DNA from 3 places in the Erwinia sp. INIA01 genome. Region 3 is predicted to be linked to each of the others. Evidence: predicted binding sites of a transcription regulator. Region 3 holds the regulator's gene; each other region holds the start of a gene.
What was found. Region 3 encodes Fur, which represses iron uptake genes when iron is present. Its sites were predicted from a motif close to ATAATAATGAGAACNACTATCAA; they were not measured.

Region 1 (3,283 bases), on a different contig from region 3:
CTGCCGAACAATGTCATCGGCGTTCTGATACCAGTCACCCCATTCTGGCTCCTGCGCGCTGCCGTCCCAGCTGTTAAAATCGCCCATCTGGTCATAATCCAGCGAGCCATCGGCGCTGTAGGTGGCATTATGCTGGCGGCTGTAGCTGACGCCTGCAACCAGTTCATGCTGGCGACCGGCCAGTTCAAACGGACCACTGGCGTAGGTATCCACTGACTCCAGCTTGCGCTTGCCGCGATCCTGGCTACCGAAGCCGGACACGCCCTGACCGGTGGTCACATCAGGGAATTCCATCACGTACAGCAGTTTATCGTTAAAGGTTTCTTCCGCGTGGGTGGCATTAACGCGGAACGACCAGCCGTTATCAAAGTTATGGCTGACGTTGGCAAAAATTTTACGCGAATCGGTGCTGTAGCGCGTCCAGTCTGCCGCCGGGTTGGTACTACGGTTAAAGTGGGTGCGTGAACCGTCGCTGTACCAGGTCGGCAGACCGCCCCAGGTTGGATTGCCGGTATTACTCTGCTGATAATCGTAGCCGAGCGACAGGGTAGTGTTGTCGGTGACGTCGGCATCAATCACGCCATACAGGAACTTTTTGGTTTTGTGGTAGCGATCCAGCCAGCTGTCCTGATCCTGATAACCGGCTACGATTCTGCCACGCACCGTGCCGGCTTCGTTAAGCGGGGAGGAGACATCGGCCACATAGCGCTGCTTGTCCCAGCTGCCATAGCTGGCAGTGAGATTACCGGTAACCTCTTTGCTGTCCGCATGCTTACGTACCATATTCACCGAGGCACCCGGGCTGCCAGCGCCGGTCATCAGCCCGGTCGCACCGCGCACGATTTCAATGCGGTCATAGATTGCGGTGTCTTCAGCGGCATCGCCGTAGTTCCAGGTATCGCTGACCGAGGTAGGAATATCGTCATAGGTGTAGCTGCTGATCTGGAAACCTCGGGCGAAATAGGCTGACCGTTCGCTGTCGATCAGTTCGGTGGCGATACCGGTGGCGTTATCCAGCACGTCGCCCACCGATTGCAGATCCTGATCCTGAAAGCGCTGTTTCGTCACCACGCTAAGCGACTGCGGTACGTCACGCGGTGCCAGCAGCATTTTCGTGCCGGCATGGGTGGTTTTCACCTGATAGTCCTGTTCTTCGCTGGCATCGCCATCGTCTGCCGTCGCCGTTACCACCAGGTCCTGCTGCGCTTTATCCTTTTGCGACGGGGCCGTTGAATCTGCTGCGTGCGCCGGGTGGGTCAGCGTATGAATCGCCAGCGCCAGCAGTGAAACGGTAAAAGTATGTTTAACAACCGATGCGCGCTTAGCGACACCGTTTTCCCTGCCAACAAAAGACATAAAAGCATTCCTCATGCGGAATAGTGGTTTAAATGATTATGATAATCATTTTTCTTTGCAGGCTCATTGTAAAGATTTCATTGTCTTGTGTAAAAAAATATAAAACATTAGATTTCAATGAATTAAAAGACAGTTAAACGAAAACATGCGCCGCACAATGGATGCCAGTGTAAGGACCCGGATCTGTGGAGTCGGCAAGACATCAAGGATGATTAATTCGCTGATTTCTCTGCAACATTACGATGAAAATCGGAAACAGTAGCGCCGCCACGGCAGCGATGATTAACAGCCTTTCAAGATGCCAGGCTGCCCCGTCTTCCCCAAGCAGCAGCGGAACCAAAAAGAATGCAACGGTGGTAGCGAGGTGCATTAATGACGTTTGTAGTGCCACAAATTGGGCACGCTGCCCCTCGGAGGGATACGAAATGGTGACCGCCGATGACACCACCAGACGACTATAGGATGCGGCGAGAAACAGGACAATAAACAGTCCAGACAGCGGGGAACCGGACGCAGCCATGCCGAGACTGAGCAGAAAAATAAGCGTAGAACTAACGGCCAGTTGTCGTGTATTAAAGTGCACCAACAGTTTCCCGGTTATTTTGGTGGCCAGCAGGCCTGCAATGCCTCCGGCAAGAAACACCCAGGGTAACAGCGGCAGTGCCAGCCCCATCTGCCGTGTCAACAACGGAACCAGAATCGGAATAATCAGCATCGGACTGAACTGCACCAGGGCATTTGCTGAGGCAAAGAGCAGTGTATTTTTACTTAACGTCAGCGGAGCAGGAGCATACCCAATCGACGTCTCCGCGGGAACGAAAAGGGTAACAAGTGGAATCGCAAGCAGGCACAGCAGGCCTATGGCGTTCAGTGAAAGATGCCAGCCGAAATGGGTACAAATCAGTAATATCAGCGGCATTCCAGCAATGCTTACCATCGAAAACGCGGCAATGACCGTCGCCAGCATCTTCCCACGCATATCGGGTGGGGTTTGATTGATCAGCAGACCGATGGCGACACCCATCGTTGTACCGCCAAGCATACCGGCTAAGAACCGGAGTATCAGCAGCACGCCGAAACTCTGCGTTAGCGTGGCCATGACCGTCAACGTGCCCAGCAACGCCATATTCAGCATTAAAAAACGTTTTTTATTCACCCGACCCAGCCAGTAAAAAGCGGAGAAGCCGGAAATAACTGCACCTGCGGTATACAAACCCGAGACATAACCTGAGTAAGAGACAGGGACGGCGAAATCAATCGCCATAAATGCGAACAGTGGATTAAAAACCATATATTCCAGCGCATTAGCAAACTGAACAAGTGCGATAACCAGTGCCATATGGCGCAGTTGACGGAGATGAGGATTCGACATGGCAGATAACCTGAGTTGAAAGAAGAACCCAGCTTAATCTCTATCAATAATGATTATTAGCCGCTGAAAATTAATCATTGCATTATCAAAAATGGGATAATGAACGCAAGGTTATTACCCGGATGGCGCACGATGTCGCTCGAATTTATACCGTTGAAATTAGCAAAACGAATTCAATTTATGCCAGGCGAGAACCCGGTTTACTGATAATCGGGGAGGGGAAGCGGGCCACTAAGGGCCCGTATATTCTCAGGCAGAAAGCGTCGCCAGACGGGCAGCGAAGCCCATAAACAGCAGTGCAATAATACCGTTTCCAGCGCGCGAGACATTCTGACGCTGGCGGAAAAATGTTGCCATCGCTGCGCCGCCAAATATCAGCAGGGAGAGATAAATAAAGCTGAAGGCTTCCAGAATAGCCGCCAGCAGGAAATAGGACAGGCCGGTATGTGCATAGTTATAATCAATAAACTGCACGAAAAATGAGATATAAAAAAGAATGGCTTTAGGGTTGGTCAGGCTGAGAGTCAGCGACTTTCTGAAAACATTTTCCTGACT
Region 2 (3,283 bases), on a different contig from region 3:
ATTGTCGAGATCGGCAGCCATGCCGAACTGCTGGCGAAGGACGGCCTGTATGCGCGGCTGTGGCGGCATCAGACCGGCGGCTTCGTCGGTGAACAGTAGCGCTATCCGGCGTTAAGCCGGTACGGCAGCGCGTCGCGGGCTTCCTCAGCCCAGGCGCGCACGCCGTCGCGCTCCTGCTGCAGAAAATCCGCCACGGCGTCATGCAGGCCGCCGTGGCGCAGCAGGTGCCAGGATTCTGTCAGTACCGGTTCAAAACCGCGTATCAGCTTGTGCTCCCCCTGTGCCCCGGCGTCAAAGCGCTGTAGTCCGTTATCGATCGCATATTCCATCCCTTGGTAGAAACAGGTTTCAAAGTGCAGGTGGTTGAACTCCGCCAGGCAGCCCCAGTAGCGGCCGTAGAAGGTGCTGCCGTCGACCAGGCTCAGCGCCATAGCCACCGGCTGGTGGTGCTGGCTGGCGATGGTGATGCGCAGCGCTTCCGGCATGCGTTCCGCCAGCAGGCTGAAAAACTGGCGGGTGAGATAGGGCTGGCGGCCGCGAACGAAGTAGGTGTTGGCGTAACAGGTGTAAACAAAATCCCACTGGGCTTCGCTCAGTTCGTGCCCCTGATACCAGCAAAATTCAATGTCCTGCTGGCGTACGCCTTCGCGCTCTTTGCGCAGCTGTTTACGCTTGCGCGAGGTCAGCACGTCGAGAAAATCCTGAAAATCGCGGTAGCCGCGATTGTGCCAGTGATACTGGCAACCGAGGCGCGGCAGCCAGCGGCCGTCCTCCGCCAGCCGATCGCCGAGCGCAGCGTCGTTAAAATTGATATGGCCGCTGTAAAAACCATGGGTGGCGAGAAATTCCGGCAGCGCCTGTAGCAGCCGGTCGGCTGCCTGCGCTTCGCCCAGCAGCCGCGCGCCGCCCACCGGACTGAACGGCACCGCCGACAGCCACTTGGGATAGTAGGGAATGCCCGCCCGCTGGCTGGCATCCGCCCAGGCGTGATCGAAGACGTATTCGCCCATGGAGTGCCGTTTGCCGTAGCCCGGCATTGCCGCCAGCACGCGGTCACCCTCGCGCCACAGCACATGCTGCGGCTGCCAGCCGCTGCGCCCGCCGACCGAGCCGCTCTCTTCCAGCGCGCTGAGGAAAGCGTGGCGCATAAAGGGCTGGTCGTTGGGGGCCAGGGCATCCCACTGACTGGCCGGGATATCGGCCAGCTGCGTCAGAAGGCTTAACGACATCGATACACTCCACGATAAAGAAAAACCTTACGTTGAACGCTTTCGCGACGGAGATCAACGCCTTCCGCCCGGGTGGCACACGCGGATAAATGAAGCTGGATACGGATTGGGGTAATACGCATTCTCATTATCATTTGCCTTTGCTATTCTTGCTGCCCTTATGTGCGGCACGCGCGCACGGCTTTCGGTTAACAAGGTGGATCTATGGCTGCTCAGAGTTATCGCTTATTCAATGTCGTACTGGCGCGCAAGCAGGTACTGTCTCCTTCGATGCTGTGCTGCGTGTTTAGCGGTGAGGAAGTGCGCCAGATGAAGATGGATGCGCCGGACCAGCGCATCAAGCTGCTGCTGCCACCGCCAAGCGGCAAACACTTTGAGCCGGTCGATAACGGCCTGACTTGGTGGGAGAACATGGGCAAGCTGGCGGTGGAAGATCGCCCGATCATGCGCACCTATACCATTCGCCACGTTAACGCCGACGCCGAGGTGCCGGAGATGGAAGTGGAATTCGTGATGCACGGCACCGAAGGCCCGGCATCGGCCTGGGCGCTGAACGCGCAGCCGGGCGACGCGATGCAAATCGCCGCGCCGAACCGCGAATACGGTCAGGACAGCGGCGGCTACGAATGGAATCCGCACGAGCAGGTGAAGCAGGGGCTGGTGGTGGCGGATGAAACCGCGCTACCGGCGGCGAAGGCGATCCTTGAGCAGCTCTCCAGCTGGCAGAACCCGCCGCAGTTACAGGTGTTCCTGGAAGTACCCGAGCGTGGCGACTGCGTCGATCTCAGCCAGTACGCCTTTGCCGATATTCACTGGCTGCCGCGTGACGCCAGCGGAGCCAGCTACGGTGAGGCATTGCTGAGCGCGGTGCGTGAGCACGTGCGCCTGCCGGACAGTGCGCTGGCGCGAGAAGATCTGCGCGAAGAGGCCGAAGGGCAGCTGGTGTGGGATCGCGCCGACCACGACGACGTGCGCTTCCACGGCTGGGTGGCGGCTGAATCGAGCGCGGTGAAGCACCTGCGCCGCTACCTGATCGGCGAGCGCGGCCTGGCTCAGGACTGCATCAGCTTTATGGCCTACTGGAGCCGTGGCCCGCGCCGCAAAGGCTGAGTGCCGGGTCAGTTCTCCATCAGTACCGGGCAGGCTTCTTTCAGCGTGTTATAGAACCAGGTCTTGGCGGTGATGTCGCCGATCTCGGTATGGCCGTAGAGATAAACCTCCAGATTCGGCAGCTGGAACGGCAGTTCGACAATGCGCCCGTTGCCGCGCGCGGCATAGATTTTCGCCGCGCTGAGCGGAATGGTCACCAGCAGCTCGCTGCTGGCGATAATCTCGCCCAGCGCGGTAAAGTGCGGCACCTCCAGCGCGATGCGCCGCTCAAAGCCATACTCCTTAATTTGCGCCTCCACCATATGATGCCCGCTGATGGTCGACACGATAATGTGCTGCTCGGCCAGATAGTCATGCAGCGTCAGCTCGCCGCCGATGCGCGGATGCTGGTTATTCACCAGGCAGACGTAGCGCTCATCCATAATTCTGTCGCGCTGGGCAATCGGTGAAATGCTTTCGTTGCGGCTGCACAGCGTGGCATCCACTTTCCCGGTCAGTAGCCATTCATCAATGCGCATCATCTCGATCGGCAGCACTTCCAGCTGCACATTCGGTGCCAGCTCTCGCAGATGTTTAACCAGCCTTGGCAGCAGCAGCTGCTCGCCGAGGTCGGAGAGTGCGAGGCTAAATTTGTGAAAAGATGTTTCCGGAGAGAAGCTGCGGGTATCCGCCACGGCGGTTTCAATCCCACTGAGCGACTGCTTAAAAACCTTATACAGATGGCTGGCAACCGGCGTCGGCAGCATCCCTTTTCGGCTACGTTTAAACAGCTCGTTATCCGTCGCAGACCGCAGCCGGGCTAGCGCATAGCTAGCAGAAGGCTGCGTGATGAACAGCCGATCGGCAGCACCGCTGACGCTGCGGGTTTCATAAATGGCGATGAAAACCCGAACCAGATTAAGATCCATCATAGGGTTATATAGTTCCTGTCTATATCAGCAGAT
Region 3 (3,283 bases):
GGCGTTTTAATGTCCCGGTGCTGTATCAATGCTACGACCAGATTATTGGCTGGCAGCCAGTGCCTGCCTGGCCGCATCCTGCGCTGTTCATTCGCGGCGAGCGTTCACCCTACCTGGCCGATGAATATCGTGACGCACTGCTGGCACAGTTTCCTCAGGCGCGGGCGCATGTTGTGGCCGGGGCCGGTCACTGGGTTCACGCTGAAAAACCTGATGCAGTTTTACGCGCAATTCGTCGATTTTTTGTGCTGTAAAAACAATTATTTCCCTATGTTGTTAAAACATTGTCGTCATCACTTTCACTGGGGTATGATGCGCGCTGACATTTTTCCGCTGGTGATTTTTACGGCGGATAACGGCCTGACACATCAGAAATCCAGCCTTTCAGTATCACTAATCTATGGCAAAAGAGAACACGGACCGCACAACGATCGATCTGTTCGCAGATGAACGTCGCCCGGGACGACCGAAAACTAATCCGCTGACGCGTGATGAGCAGCTGCGCATCAATAAACGTAATCAGCTTAAACGCGATAAAGTTCGCGGGCTTAAGCGTGTCGAGCTGAAAATGAACAGTGAAGCCGTTGACGCACTTAACCAACTGGCCGAAGCGCGCAATATGAGCCGCAGTGAACTGATTGAAGAGATGTTGCTAAACCAGTTAAAACACCTTCAGTCCTGAATACACCGCGTGCTATCAACGCACAAAGCGACAAATGCCGCAGGATTACTCATTTATCCATTGACGGCGGTCTGCTATTATTACGGCTATCTGCAAAAATTTTGGCAGCCACCATATCATTAAGATTCAAGAGGTTATTAAACTCATGGCAATCGTAGGCATTTTCTTTGGCAGCGATACAGGCAATACGGAAAACATTGCAAAGATGATCCAGAAACAGCTGGGTAAAGACGTTGCAGAAGTTCGTGATATTGCCAAAAGCAGCAAAGAAGACCTTGAAGCCTTCGACATTCTGCTGCTGGGCATTCCCACCTGGTATTACGGTGAAGCCCAGTGTGACTGGGATGACTTTTTCCCTACGCTGGAAGAGATCGACTTCAACGGTAAGCTGGTAGCCCTGTTCGGCTGTGGCGATCAGGAAGACTACTCAGAATACTTCTGCGATGCGATGGGCACTATCCGCGACATCATTGAACCAAACGGTGCGATCCTGGTGGGCCAGTGGCCGACCGAAGGCTACAATTTCGAAGCTTCTAAAGGCCTGGCGGATGACAACCACTTCCTGGGTCTGGCGATTGACGAAGATCGTCAGCCAGAACTGACCAACGAGCGCGTTGATAAGTGGGTTAAGCAAATTTTTGATGAACTTCAGTTGAAAGAAATCATCGAAGCCTAAGCTAAACGGCCTGATGTGAGAGACATCTCACATCAGGCCAGTGATTTTTCCTATAGAAGTAATAGATACGTATTTGTAACTTCCACCTGTAAAAATGTACAATAACCCTATCGGTTACCCGCTTTCTCATCCTTCAGCCTCTCTAAACGATCTTTTGCGATCGCCGTGCGGCGGAGTGAGATAGAGCGAAATGTTAACTTTGTAAGATTTGGACGCAGGCCTCACTGGACGTAATGACATTAATCCTTACATCCAATAGTGGTATCAGGCATTCCTTGTTGTTTTCATTTCGATGTATGAGTTCTATACTGTGACGCATCCAACTCTAGCGTCAACCGATGTTCAGGGCTTTTCAGCCACTAAGTGACTAGCAAAGTAACAGGACAATATCCGCATGACTGACAACAATACCGCATTAAAGAAGGCCGGCCTGAAAGTCACGCTTCCACGACTGAAAATTCTGGAAGTGCTTCAGGAACCAGAAGGCCATCACGTCAGTGCGGAAGACTTGTATAAGCGCCTGATTGATATGGGCGAAGAAATCGGTTTAGCCACGGTCTACCGCGTGCTTAACCAGTTTGATGACGCAGGGATCGTTACCCGTCATAACTTTGAAGGCGGTAAATCCGTTTTCGAACTGACTCAGCAGCACCACCACGATCATCTGATCTGCCTGGACTGCGGTAAAGTTATTGAATTCCGCGACGAGTATATCGAAGCACGTCAGCGTGAAATCGCGACTCGCCACGGAATCAAGCTGAGCAATCACAGCCTGTATCTCTATGGCCATTGCTCTAAGGGCGACTGCCGCGAAGACGATACGCTGCACGACGAGTAATCCGTTCTGAAATCAGTATGAAACCGGTGGCTATGCCCACCGGTTTTTTTTGCGCGTTATCCGGCATAGACCGGCAGGACGTTCCAGTACGAAAGTATGGAAACCAGCGCATTCACCGCGCCGAAGATCAGCACCAGAACGATCGGTGCCGTCCCTCCTCTCACCTGCCAGGCAGCGTTGGTGAAACGTTGTCGGGCCTTTCTCGCCAGCATTGCCGGAGTGATCACCGCCCACAGCGTAGCCGCCAGCCCGGCATAACCAATCGCCACAAGAAAGCCGTTTGGCCAGATCATCGCCGCCGTCAGCGGAAGAATAAAGGTGACCACCGTCGTTTTTAACCGACCGAAGGCTGAACGATCAAACTTAAACAGATCGGCAAGATAGTCGAAGAACCCCAGACTGACACCGAGGAATGAACAGGCGACGGCAAAGTTCGAGAAGATATCCAGCAGCAGATTCAGATAGGGGCTGTGCAGCACACCCGACAGTGCGGCGACCAGCACGTCGATATTTCCGCCCTGTGCTGCAATCGCTTTGAATTCGTGGCGCGGGATATTGCCCATCGTGCCAATAATCCAGATAAAGTAGATCACCAGTGCCAGCAGTGTGCCAAACACCAGACAGCGACAAACCCGGCTGCCGTTCTTTTGATAGTAGCTGACCAGCCCGGCGATATTACCGTGATAGCCAAATGAAGCGAGGCAAAATGGGATCACCATCCACAGATAGCGCAGGTAGTGGCTTTCCTCCCCATGACTGTCCAGCAGTTTCACCGGTTCGATATGCCACAGCAGTCCGCCAAAGATAATCAAAAACGTAATCACTTTCGCGCCGAGAAAAATCAGCGTCATACGACTGACCATTGCCGTACCCAGCCAGATAAACAGCGCTACCAGTAGCGTAAAAGCGAACCCAGCGCTGCGGGCAGAAACCGGCAATGATAGCTGGCTCAGCGTATGCTGGATAATCGCTCCACTGGCGGAGATATAGGCATAGGTCAGTATCCCCAGAACAAAGGCGACGGACAGACCGTTAATCAGATTCCAGCCCCGTCCCAACAAATCGCGAGTGATCGTGTCGAAGCTGG

Region 1: a site for Fur is predicted at 1,389-1,411, ahead of fhuE (ferric-rhodotorulic acid/ferric-coprogen receptor FhuE). Genes of this name have one in related genera too.
Region 2: a site for Fur is predicted at 1,341-1,363, ahead of OMR58_RS15845 (siderophore-interacting protein). Genes of this name have one in related genera too.

The regions. Positions count from the first base shown of each region.
Region 1 covers NZ_JAPDNC010000010.1:100,932-104,214, reverse strand. The annotation lists gene fhuE (ferric-rhodotorulic acid/ferric-coprogen receptor FhuE) at 1-1,356, opposite strand, end outside; gene OMR58_RS18040 (MFS transporter) at 1,559-2,695, opposite strand; gene leuE (leucine efflux protein LeuE) at 2,978-3,283, opposite strand, start outside.
Region 2 covers NZ_JAPDNC010000008.1:236,370-239,652, forward strand. The annotation lists gene OMR58_RS15835 (ABC transporter ATP-binding protein) at 1-99, shown strand, start outside; gene OMR58_RS15840 (GNAT family N-acetyltransferase) at 102-1,229, opposite strand; gene OMR58_RS15845 (siderophore-interacting protein) at 1,434-2,339, shown strand; gene OMR58_RS15850 (LysR family transcriptional regulator) at 2,348-3,250, opposite strand.
Region 3 covers NZ_JAPDNC010000012.1:32,465-35,747, forward strand. The annotation lists gene ybfF (esterase) at 1-254, shown strand, start outside; gene ybfE (LexA regulated protein) at 401-682, shown strand; gene fldA (flavodoxin FldA) at 828-1,358, shown strand; gene fur (ferric iron uptake transcriptional regulator) at 1,753-2,196, shown strand; gene mtr (tryptophan permease) at 2,253-3,283, opposite strand, start outside.